DNA from 3 places in the Comamonas sp. F1-6 genome. Region 1 is predicted to be linked to each of the others. Evidence: predicted binding sites of a transcription regulator. Region 1 holds the regulator's gene; each other region holds the start of a gene.

Region 1 (3,091 bases):
CCAAGACCACGGCCCTGGTGAAGTCGATTCCCAGCGTCAAGGCCGCCATGTTTGCCGAACTGCCGCCCGGCGCCAAGCTCAATCTGCACCGCGACCCCTATGCGGGCTCGCTGCGCTATCACCTGGCCGTGCTGGCCCCCAACGACGACCGCTGCATGATCGAGGTCGACGGCAAGCCCTATAGCTGGCGCGAAGGCGAAGGCGTGATCTTCGACGAAACCTATATGCACTGGGCCGAGAACCGCTCGGAAGGCAACCGCATCGTGCTGTTTTGCGATGTGGAGCGCCCCATGACCAATGGCTTTGCCCAGTGGCTCAATCACTGGCTGGGCAAGAACGTGGTGGCCGCCGCCAGCTCGCCCAACAACGAGGGCGACCCGCGCGGCATGATCAGCAAGCTGTTCAAGATCTCGTTCTATGCCGGCAAGTACCGCCGCGCCTTCCGCGACTGGAATCCGACCTTCTACAAGATCCTCAAGTTCGGACTGATGATCGGCGTGCTGGTCTGGTTTATCTGGTGGTTGGTTTCTTGATAACCCCCTGAGGCGCTACGCGCCTTCCCCTGGCCGGGCGCCCCCAAGGGGGACGGCAGCATCGCCGCAAGGGTGGCTCTTGCTCGCGGCGGCCCCTTACTTGAAGAATGCCTTATCAAGGCTGCCGCCCTAAATACAGAACAAGAAAGCCGCTGTGCGATGCATCAGCGGCTTTCTTGTTTCTGCGGTGCCCTACAGCGCCTTGCGCAGCGTGGTCGTCGGTATCTTGAGCTGCTCGCGGTACTTGGCGACGGTGCGGCGCGCGCACTCGATGCCCTGCTCCTTGAGCATGTCGGCCAGCTTGGCGTCCGACAGCGGCTTCTTGGCATCTTCGGCATCGACAAACTGCTTGATCAGCGCACGCACGGCCGTGCTGGAGGCACTGCCGCCGGTTTCCGTGCCCAGGCCCGAGCCGAAGAAATACTTGAGCTCGAACGTGCCCTGGGGCGTGGCCATGTACTTGGCGGTGGTCACGCGGCTGATGGTGGACTCGTGTAGGCCCAGCGTATCGGCAATATCGCGCAGCACCAGCGGGCGCATGGCCAGCTCGCCATGCACAAAGAAGTTCTTCTGCCGCTCCACGATGGCTTCGGAGACGCGCAAGATGGTGTCGAAGCGCTGCTGGATGTTCTTGATGAACCAGCGCGCCTCCTGCAGCTGCTGCTGCAGCGCCGCATGACCGTCGCTGTTCTTGTGGCGACGCAGCACGCCGGCATAGATGTCGTGCACGCGCAGACGCGGCATGACCTCGGGGTTGAGCTGCACGGAAAAGTCCGCCCGCCCCGAGCCGGCCCGCACCGGGCGCACGATGACATCGGGGATCACGATATGGCGCTCCACGTCGACAAAGCGGCGCCCCGGACGCGGCTCCAGCCTGGCGATAAGGGCCATGGCTTCGCGCAGTTGCTCCTCGCGTGCGCCGCACAGGCTGGTGAGCTTGCGCAGATCGCGCCGCGCCAGCAGGTCCATGGGCTGCGCGCAGATGGCCTGCGCCAGCAGCAGCCGGTTCATATGCGCCTCGGTCGTGCCCTCGTCCTCGGCGGTGCGGATCAGGTCGCGCAGCTGCAGCTGCAGGCACTCGGCCAGATCACGCGCTCCCACGCCCACGGGCTCCAGGCTTTGAAGCAGCTTCAGAGCAATGACAAAGTGCTGCTCCAGCTCCTCGCGCTCTTCCAGGTCGTCGCCGGCCAGGCTCTGCGCCAGCTCCTGCAGGGAATCCTCGAGATAGCCGTCGTCGCTGAGCGACTCGATGAGAAAGCGCAGCGCCGCCATGTCCGCCGCGCCCAGATGCAGGCTCAGCGCCTGACGATGGAGAAAGTCGGTCAGGCTCTGGTGCTCGCGCGCCAGATCGATGGCATCGGTTTCGTCATCGCCATCGCGGTTGCGCGTGGAGCTGCTGGCCGAGGGCGTATCCCACTCGCTACTGGATTCGCCACCCCATTCCCCGTCCTGGCCGTCCAGGCCCTCGGCCTCCCAGTTCAGCGTTTCAGGGGTTTCGGGGTTTGATGCCTCCGCTACCGTTTCAGTAGCTTGTTGCGCTTGCGATGCATCTCTTTCAGCATGAATACCATCTGAAGTACTATATTCACTGGCGCTATTAGCTACATCTACAGGAGCATCTCCCGCAGTTTCGGCCTCATCGCCCGCACGTTCCAGAAAAGGGTTGTCGACCAGCATCTGCTCGACTTCCTGCGCCAGCTCCAGGGTGGAAAGCTGCAGCAGCTGAATGGATTGCTGCAGCTGCGGCGTAAGCGATAAATGCTGCGAAACGCGTAGCGAGAGACCTGGCTTCATCGAGGCGCGGCCCCCAGACAATCATTGCAAACGCGCGCAGTGCTACGGGTTTGCCGCCGGGCCACCTCAAGGCAAACCTCGGCGCAGCCGGTCAGGGCCCCTTCTGGGGGCAGCGACCGCACAAAGTGAGGGAGCGTGGGGGTCATCACATCCTGAAATGTTCGCCCAGATAGACGCGGCGCACATCGGCGTTCTCCACGATCTCCTCGGGCGTGCCTTCGGCCAGCACATGGCCGTCGCTGATGATGAAGGCGTGGTCGCAGATGCCCAGCGTCTCGCGCACGTTGTGGTCGGTGATCAGCACGCCGATGCCGCGCTCCTTGAGGAAGCCGATGATGCGCTGGATCTCGATCACCGCGATCGGGTCGATGCCGGCAAAAGGCTCGTCAAGCAAAATGAAGCGCGGTTGCGTGGCCAGGGCGCGGGCAATTTCCACGCGACGGCGCTCACCGCCTGACAGCGCCAGCGCCGGCGACTGGCGCAGATGCTCGACGCGCAGCTCCTGCAGCAGGCCCGTGAGGCGCTTTTCGATCTCGTCGCGCGTCAGCGCCTTGCCCTGCTCGTCCTTTTGCAGCTCCAGCACGGCGCGCACATTGTCTTCCACGCTGAGCTTGCGAAAGATGGAGGCTTCCTGGGGCAGATAGGACAGGCCCAGGCGCGAACGCTGGTGAATCGGCATGCCGCCCACCGGCTGGCCGTCGATGAAGATCTCGCCGCCGTCGCTGCGCACCAGGCCCACGATCATGTAGAACGATGTGGTCTTG
Region 2 (3,091 bases), on a different contig from region 1:
GCTGGAGGCCTTGGCGTGCAGACGCTGGATGGCGTCCAGCGAAGACAGCACGGCACCTTCCTGCCAGGCGGGGATGTACGAGACATGCTCGCCCGCGAGCACCAGGCGACCGTCGATCTGGGCCAGATCCTTGTAGTGCTGCTCGCGCAGCGCATCGGTCCAGTTGCCGAAGCAGCCGTTGATCCAGGGCATGCGATGCCAGGCTACCGACACACCGTTGAGGAACTCCTGCTTGTACTGCGGATGAATCTGCGCGCCGTACTCCAGCGCCAGACGAATGCGCTCGGCCGGCTTGAGCGAGGAGAAGCGGTAGCTGTTGGAGTTCTCGAAGGCATAGGCGCCCAGCAGCACGGCGGGGCCGTTGCCCATATAACCGGTGGAGGGGTAGGAGATCTGCTGAATCGGCAGATCGGTGTAGCTGATGCCGCCGTAGATGCGCTCGTCCTCTTCCCAGAAGCGGCGCTTGAACTCCAGACCGACCTTCATGGAGCTGCCATAGGGCACGGCAGCAATCGCGTTTTGCATGGCGCTGCTGGCCTGCACTTCGATCTGGCTCAGGATGGACAGCGGAATCGTGCACACGCACCAGTCGGCGCGGGCCTGCAGTGTGGCGCCGGGCTTGAGGGCGTCCACATAGTCCACGGTCACGCCCTTGTCGTTCTGGGCGATCTTGGTGACCTTGGCGTTGTAGCGTATGGCCGAGCCCAGATCGCGCGCCATGGCCTGGGCCAGCATGTCCATGCCGCCTTCGGGCTGGAAGATGGCGCTGTGGAATTCGTAGATATTACCCACGCCCATCTGGCGCCACAAATTGGATTCGAGCAGCTCGTGCAGGCCCATGGGCGTCGACGGTTTGGCCTGCGCCATCAGGCCACCGCCGGGGTCGATGTCGTAGCCACGGAAATCGCTGACCGCATTGCTGGCGCGGTAGCGGTACTCCTTGTCCAGCACGCCCCAGGCCTTGAGGCTCTCCAGCAGGCGTTCCTTGTCTTCCCGGCTGACGCTCTGGTCCAGCGCCCCCTGATTGGTAGCCTTGGACAGCAGCTCGGCCACATGACCGTAGACATCGGTCTGCACATGGCGAAAGCGCTGGGGCTTGCCAGCCAGGGCCTTGCTGTTGTGCAGATAGGCGTTGTAGTTGACCTGGTTGAAGGCTTCGAGCTTGATGCCGAAGCGCTTGTAGTAGTCCAGCATCGCATGGTGGTGGTAGGGCACGCGCCAGGGGCCGGGGTTGAAGTAGTTGCCCTTGGCAAAGCCCACTTTCTGGCGTGTACCGTCGAGTTCGCTGAACTCATCGCCGCCGCGCAGCGTCCAGCATCGGCCGCCGGCGCGACTCTGGTATTCAAGCAACTGCACCTTGTAGCCCGCCGCGCGCAACTCGTGGGCTGCCACCATGCCTGCCAGGCCCGCGCCCAGCACCAGCACCGACGCGCCAGGTCTGGCGTTGCCGAGCTTGACCGGACCGCTGTAATGCGACTCGGCGGCGTAGCCCAGTGAACTCATGGCTTGGTACATGGCACTGCCGCCCGCGACCTTTCCGATCATCGAGAGCAGTTGTCTGCGACTGACATGCTTGCTTGGCTCTGGCATCTGAAATTCCTTTGCTGTTGTGTATTCCGCTGTCCATCCGGGGTTGCGGGGCAAGGGTTTTCAGCAAGAGCTGTGCCAGGTCAGAGGGCTCAAGGCATTAGTTCAATGAAATCAGTTACTTGTTATGGAATTCAGATCAATTTGCACTCAATCCTTTTAACGCTTGTGGTGCATGCTCACTAATTTGAAGCGTCAGTGGCCAAATTGGTGCAACGGAGTCACACAATAAGCTGCAAAAAAAGCGTATCGGCTGTGACAGCGGATACGCCTTGAGTGTGGGAGCGGAACTACGGTGCTGCCGGGCTCAGAGCTCGCTGGGAGGCTCGCAGGCCTTACTGACCATGACACGATTGCGTCCACCCCGCTTGGCGGCATAGAGCATGGCATCGGCCTGCTGGAAGACGGCCTTGATATCGGGATCGCTGTCGGGCCAGTGGGCCACGCCCAGCGAGATGGTGATATGGCCCACTGGCGGTATCTCCATTTTCTCGACCAGCTGACGCAGGCGCTCGGCGGCATGGGCGGCGGCCTCCAGCCCCGTGCCGGGCAGCAGCAGCAGAAACTCCTCGCCACCCACGCGGCAGGGCAGGTCATCGACACGCGAGACCTCGCGCATGGTGCGTGCGAGCTGTCTGAGTACCTCGTCGCCTGTGTCGTGGCCAAAACCGTCGTTGATATGCTTGAAGTGGTCGATGTCGATGGCAATCACCGAGAACGGCAGCGCTTGCGTCTGAAAGGCGCTGATGGCTGCCTCCAGATGGCGGCGATTGCCCAGCCCGGTCAACGGATCGGTGTTCACGTCCTCGCGCAGCTTGGTGATATTGCGTTGCAGCAGGCCCAGGCCCTTGAGCATGGCTTTCTTGAGTTCGTAGGACTCGAAGTACCAGGACTTGACGGCCTGGATGTTCTGCGCCGTCTCGGGCTTGTCCATATCGTGAGCGCCATTGGCGAGCTGGCGCAGCGGGCTGGCAATGCGGCGCGCGCTCCACCAGATGACCACCAGCATCAGCAGGGCGATGGGCAGGGTCTTGTAGAGCACGGAGCGCATCAGCTTGTTGAGCGGGGCCAGCGTGGCCGCCTTGGGGCGCTGGGCCACAATGCCCCATCCCGAGGCATGGATGACGGCATAGCCGGCCAGCATTTCCACTCCCTTGCTGTTGACGACTGGCGCCGTACCCGACTCGCCTCGGATCACGGCGTTGATGACATCGTTGTTGATCACCTGATCGCCGATACGGTGGTTGTCGGGGTGATAGATGATGTGCTTGTTCTGGTCCACCACATAGACATAGGTGCCATCCTGGTAGAAGTGCGAGCCCAGCAGGGTGTCGAGGATGCTGTCTTCCTTGAGGTAGATGCTGCCGCCTACCGCTCCCAGGAATTCGCCCTGAGGGTCGAAAATGGGCTGCGAGACAAAGACGATGTAGTTGCCGGCCGTGGACATATAGGGCTGGCTGATGACGGGCCCGCGAGTGCTCAATGTCTGTGTCACTCCGGCGCT
Region 3 (3,091 bases), on a different contig from region 1:
GGCGGCATCCGGGGCGCGACCACCTAGCACGCGCAGGGTCAGGCGGTAGGTGTCTTCCAGCAGCTTGCCTTTCCAGGCACTCCAGACCTTGGGGCTGGTGCCGCGAATGTCGGCCACCGTCAGCAGATACAAGGCAGTGAGCTTGCGCTCGTTGCCAACGCGTTCGGCAAAGGCGCGAATCACATCGGGGTCGGACAAGTCCTGCTTCTGGGCCACCTGACTCATGGTCAGGTGCTCGCGTACCAGAAACTCGACCAGCTCCGCATCGGCCTTGTCGATCTGGTGGGCGCGGCAAAAACGCTTGACTTCGACGGCGCCGATCACGGAGTGATCACCACCTCGGCCCTTGCCGATGTCGTGGAAGATGGCAGCCAGATACAGGATCCAGGGCTTGTCCCAGCCTGCGGCGAGCTGGGAACAGAACGGGTATTCATGGGCATGCTCGGCCATGAAGAAGCGCCGCACATTGCGTAGCACCATCAGGATATGCTGGTCCACGGTGTAGACGTGAAACAGATCGTGCTGCATCTGCCCCACGATGCGGCGGAAGGGCCAGAGATAGCGGCCCAGTACCGAGGTCTGATTCATCAGCCGGATGGCATGGGTGATGCCGCGCGGCTGCTGAAGGATCTTCATGAAGGTGGCGCGATTGACCGGGTCGCGACGGAAGGCGCTGTCCATCACATCGCGGCTGGCATAAAGCGCTCTCAGGGTTCGCGTCGACAGACCTGTCAGCCCCTCATGCTGCTCATACATGAGAAAGGTTTCGAGAATGGCATGCGGATCGCGCTCGTACAGATCGTCGCTGACCACCTCGATGGTGCCGGCCTTCTCGCAAAAGCGATCATTGAGCTGAATCAGCTCGTGCGATCCGGGGTTCAGGCGCTCTTCGATGCTCATGCGCACGATCTGGCACAGCTGGGTCACCGCCTTGGCGGCCCAGTAATAGTGACGCATCAGGGTCTCGCCAGCGCGCATGGCCAGCTTGCGGCCCTCCGGCGTGGTGGAGCGGTAGCCAAAGGCTTCGGCCACGGCGGTCTGCAGGTCAAAGACCAGCCGGTCCTCATGGCGGCCGGCAGCGGCATGCAGGCGTGCACGGATCAGGCTGAGCAGGGATTCGTTGGATTCGAGCTGCTGGACCTCGAAATGGGTGATCAGGTCTTGCTCGGCCAGCTCATGCCAGCTGTTGCCGAAGCCTGCGGCCTTGGCCAGCCAGAGCATGGTGTGCAGATCGCGCAGCCCGCCGGGTGATTCCTTGCAGTTGGGCTCCAGCGAATAGGGCGTGAAGTCGTATTTGGCGTGGCGCTGGCGCATCTCCAGCAGCTTGCCTTCGACAAAAGCCTTGGGATCGAGCTGCGCGCGGAACTGCTGCTCGAAGTCGGCAAACAAGGCCTTGCTGCCGGTGATGCGGCGTGACTCCAGCATGGCGGTCTGTACCGTCAGGTCCTGCGCGGCCTCCTGCAGGCATTCGGCAATGCTGCGCACGCTGGAGCCGATTTCCAGGCCGACATCCCAGCAACTGCTGATGAACTGCTCGATGCTGGCCGCCAGTTCCGCAGCCGGCGGTGCACTGCTTTGGGGCAGCAGCACCAGCACATCGATGTCCGAGTAGGGAAAGAGCTGGGCGCGTCCATAACCCCCCACGGCCAGCAGGGCCGCGCCTTGCGGCATCTGCGCGCGCTGCCAGAGGGTGCGCAGAAGACCGTCGGCCAGTTCACTGAAATGGTGCAGCACTCCGCGCACGCTGCGTCTGCCCAGCGTGGGGTTGCGCAGCAAGTCCATCTGCCGGGCCTTGGCCTCGCGGTATTGCTCGCGCAGGCCCTGTAGCGAGGAGAGGTCGGAGGCGTCGGCAGAGTTGGCGTAGGAGTGGGCAGAGGAGGTCATGCGCAGTAGAAAAAAGCGTTTCAACAGGGCAAGTGCTTGAGCGTCACCTTAACCCAACTGACTTGGGCTTGAGGCCTGTGATGGCAAAAAGATGAGCGCATGGCGCTTGCAGCACAAGGTCTACAAGCAAAAAATATGCCGCATCCGGCTTTGGCCAGATGCGGCATGCAGGTCAGCGGCAGCAGTGCGCTCAGGTGCGGATGGCCGTGATGAAGTCGGGCGGGGTGGGCGAGCCCTCGGACCAGGTCAGCACGTCATAGCCGGTCTTGGTGACGGCCAGCATCAGCTCCCACTGGGCAGTCAGGCTGCGGTCCTTGGTGACGACGGTCCAGCCGTCGGGCATGGCCTTGATGTCGCGCTTACCCAGATTCAGCATGGGCTCGATGGTGAAGACCATGCCTTCTTCCAGCACGACGCCTTCGCCGGGGCGGCCGTAGTGCAGCACCTGGGGCTCGTCGTGGAACACCTTGCCGATGCCGTGGCCGCAGTATTCACGCACCACGGACAGGTTGTTGCTCTCCGCATAGGTCTGGATGGCGTGGCCGATATCGCCCAGCGTGGCACCGGGCTTGACCTGGGCAATGCCCTTCCACATGGCCTCGAAGGTCAGCTTGGATAGCCGCTTGGCCGCAATCGTGCCTTCGCCAATGATGAACATGCGGCTGTTGTCGCCGAACCAGCCGTCTTCGGTAATGATGGTCACGTCGACATTGACGATATCGCCCTTCTTCAAAGGCTTGTCGTTGGGGATGCCGTGGCACACCACATGGTTGACCGAGGTGCAGACATAGGCCGGGTAGGGCGTCATGCCTGGGGGCTGATAGCCCAGGCAGGCCGTCTTGGTGCCTTGCTCGGCCATGCGCTTGGCGCACAGATCGTCGATCTGCTGGGTGGTGATGCCGGGCTTGATGTGGGGGGTGATGTAGTCCAGCACATCCGAAGCAAAGCGGCCTGCAACGCGCATGCGCTCGATGTCTTCGGGAGTCTTCAGTGTGATGCTCATGGTCGCAATTATCCCATTGCGCGCTTGAACATGCAGGGCTTGTGGGTGTGAGCATTCGGACTAACCCCGAGGCACGGTAAAATCCTAGGCTCACCGAATTCAGCGCTTTGGCCCGGTCCTCTCAGGCAGGGGATTGACCAGGACGCTTTTCAACAGCCTTCACATAAACAGGCCGCCACGTGACATTGCATCTGACACAGTTTG

The links. The regulator sigma-54, encoded in region 1, starts transcription at its own class of promoters, with help from an activator protein. The targets are predictions, from matches to a motif close to TGGCANGNAANCTGCTTT.
Region 2: a site for sigma-54 is predicted at 1,651-1,668, ahead of AAIL66_RS03100 (flavin monoamine oxidase family protein). Genes of this name have one in related genera too.
Region 3: a site for sigma-54 is predicted at 2,008-2,025, ahead of AAIL66_RS05405 ([protein-PII] uridylyltransferase). Genes of this name have one in related genera too.

What each region holds. Positions count from the first base shown of each region.
Region 1 covers NZ_JBCPWN010000030.1:23,336-26,426, forward strand. The annotation lists gene AAIL66_RS22065 (aspartyl/asparaginyl beta-hydroxylase domain-containing protein) at 1-533, shown strand, start outside; gene AAIL66_RS22070 (RNA polymerase factor sigma-54) at 726-2,327, opposite strand; gene lptB (LPS export ABC transporter ATP-binding protein) at 2,473-3,091, opposite strand, start outside.
Region 2 covers NZ_JBCPWN010000002.1:184,310-187,400, reverse strand. The annotation lists gene AAIL66_RS03100 (flavin monoamine oxidase family protein) at 1-1,590, opposite strand, end outside; gene AAIL66_RS03095 (sensor domain-containing diguanylate cyclase) at 1,895-3,091, opposite strand, start outside.
Region 3 covers NZ_JBCPWN010000004.1:11,729-14,819, forward strand. The annotation lists gene AAIL66_RS05405 ([protein-PII] uridylyltransferase) at 1-1,884, opposite strand, end outside; gene map (type I methionyl aminopeptidase) at 2,075-2,887, opposite strand; gene purL (phosphoribosylformylglycinamidine synthase) at 3,067-3,091, shown strand, end outside.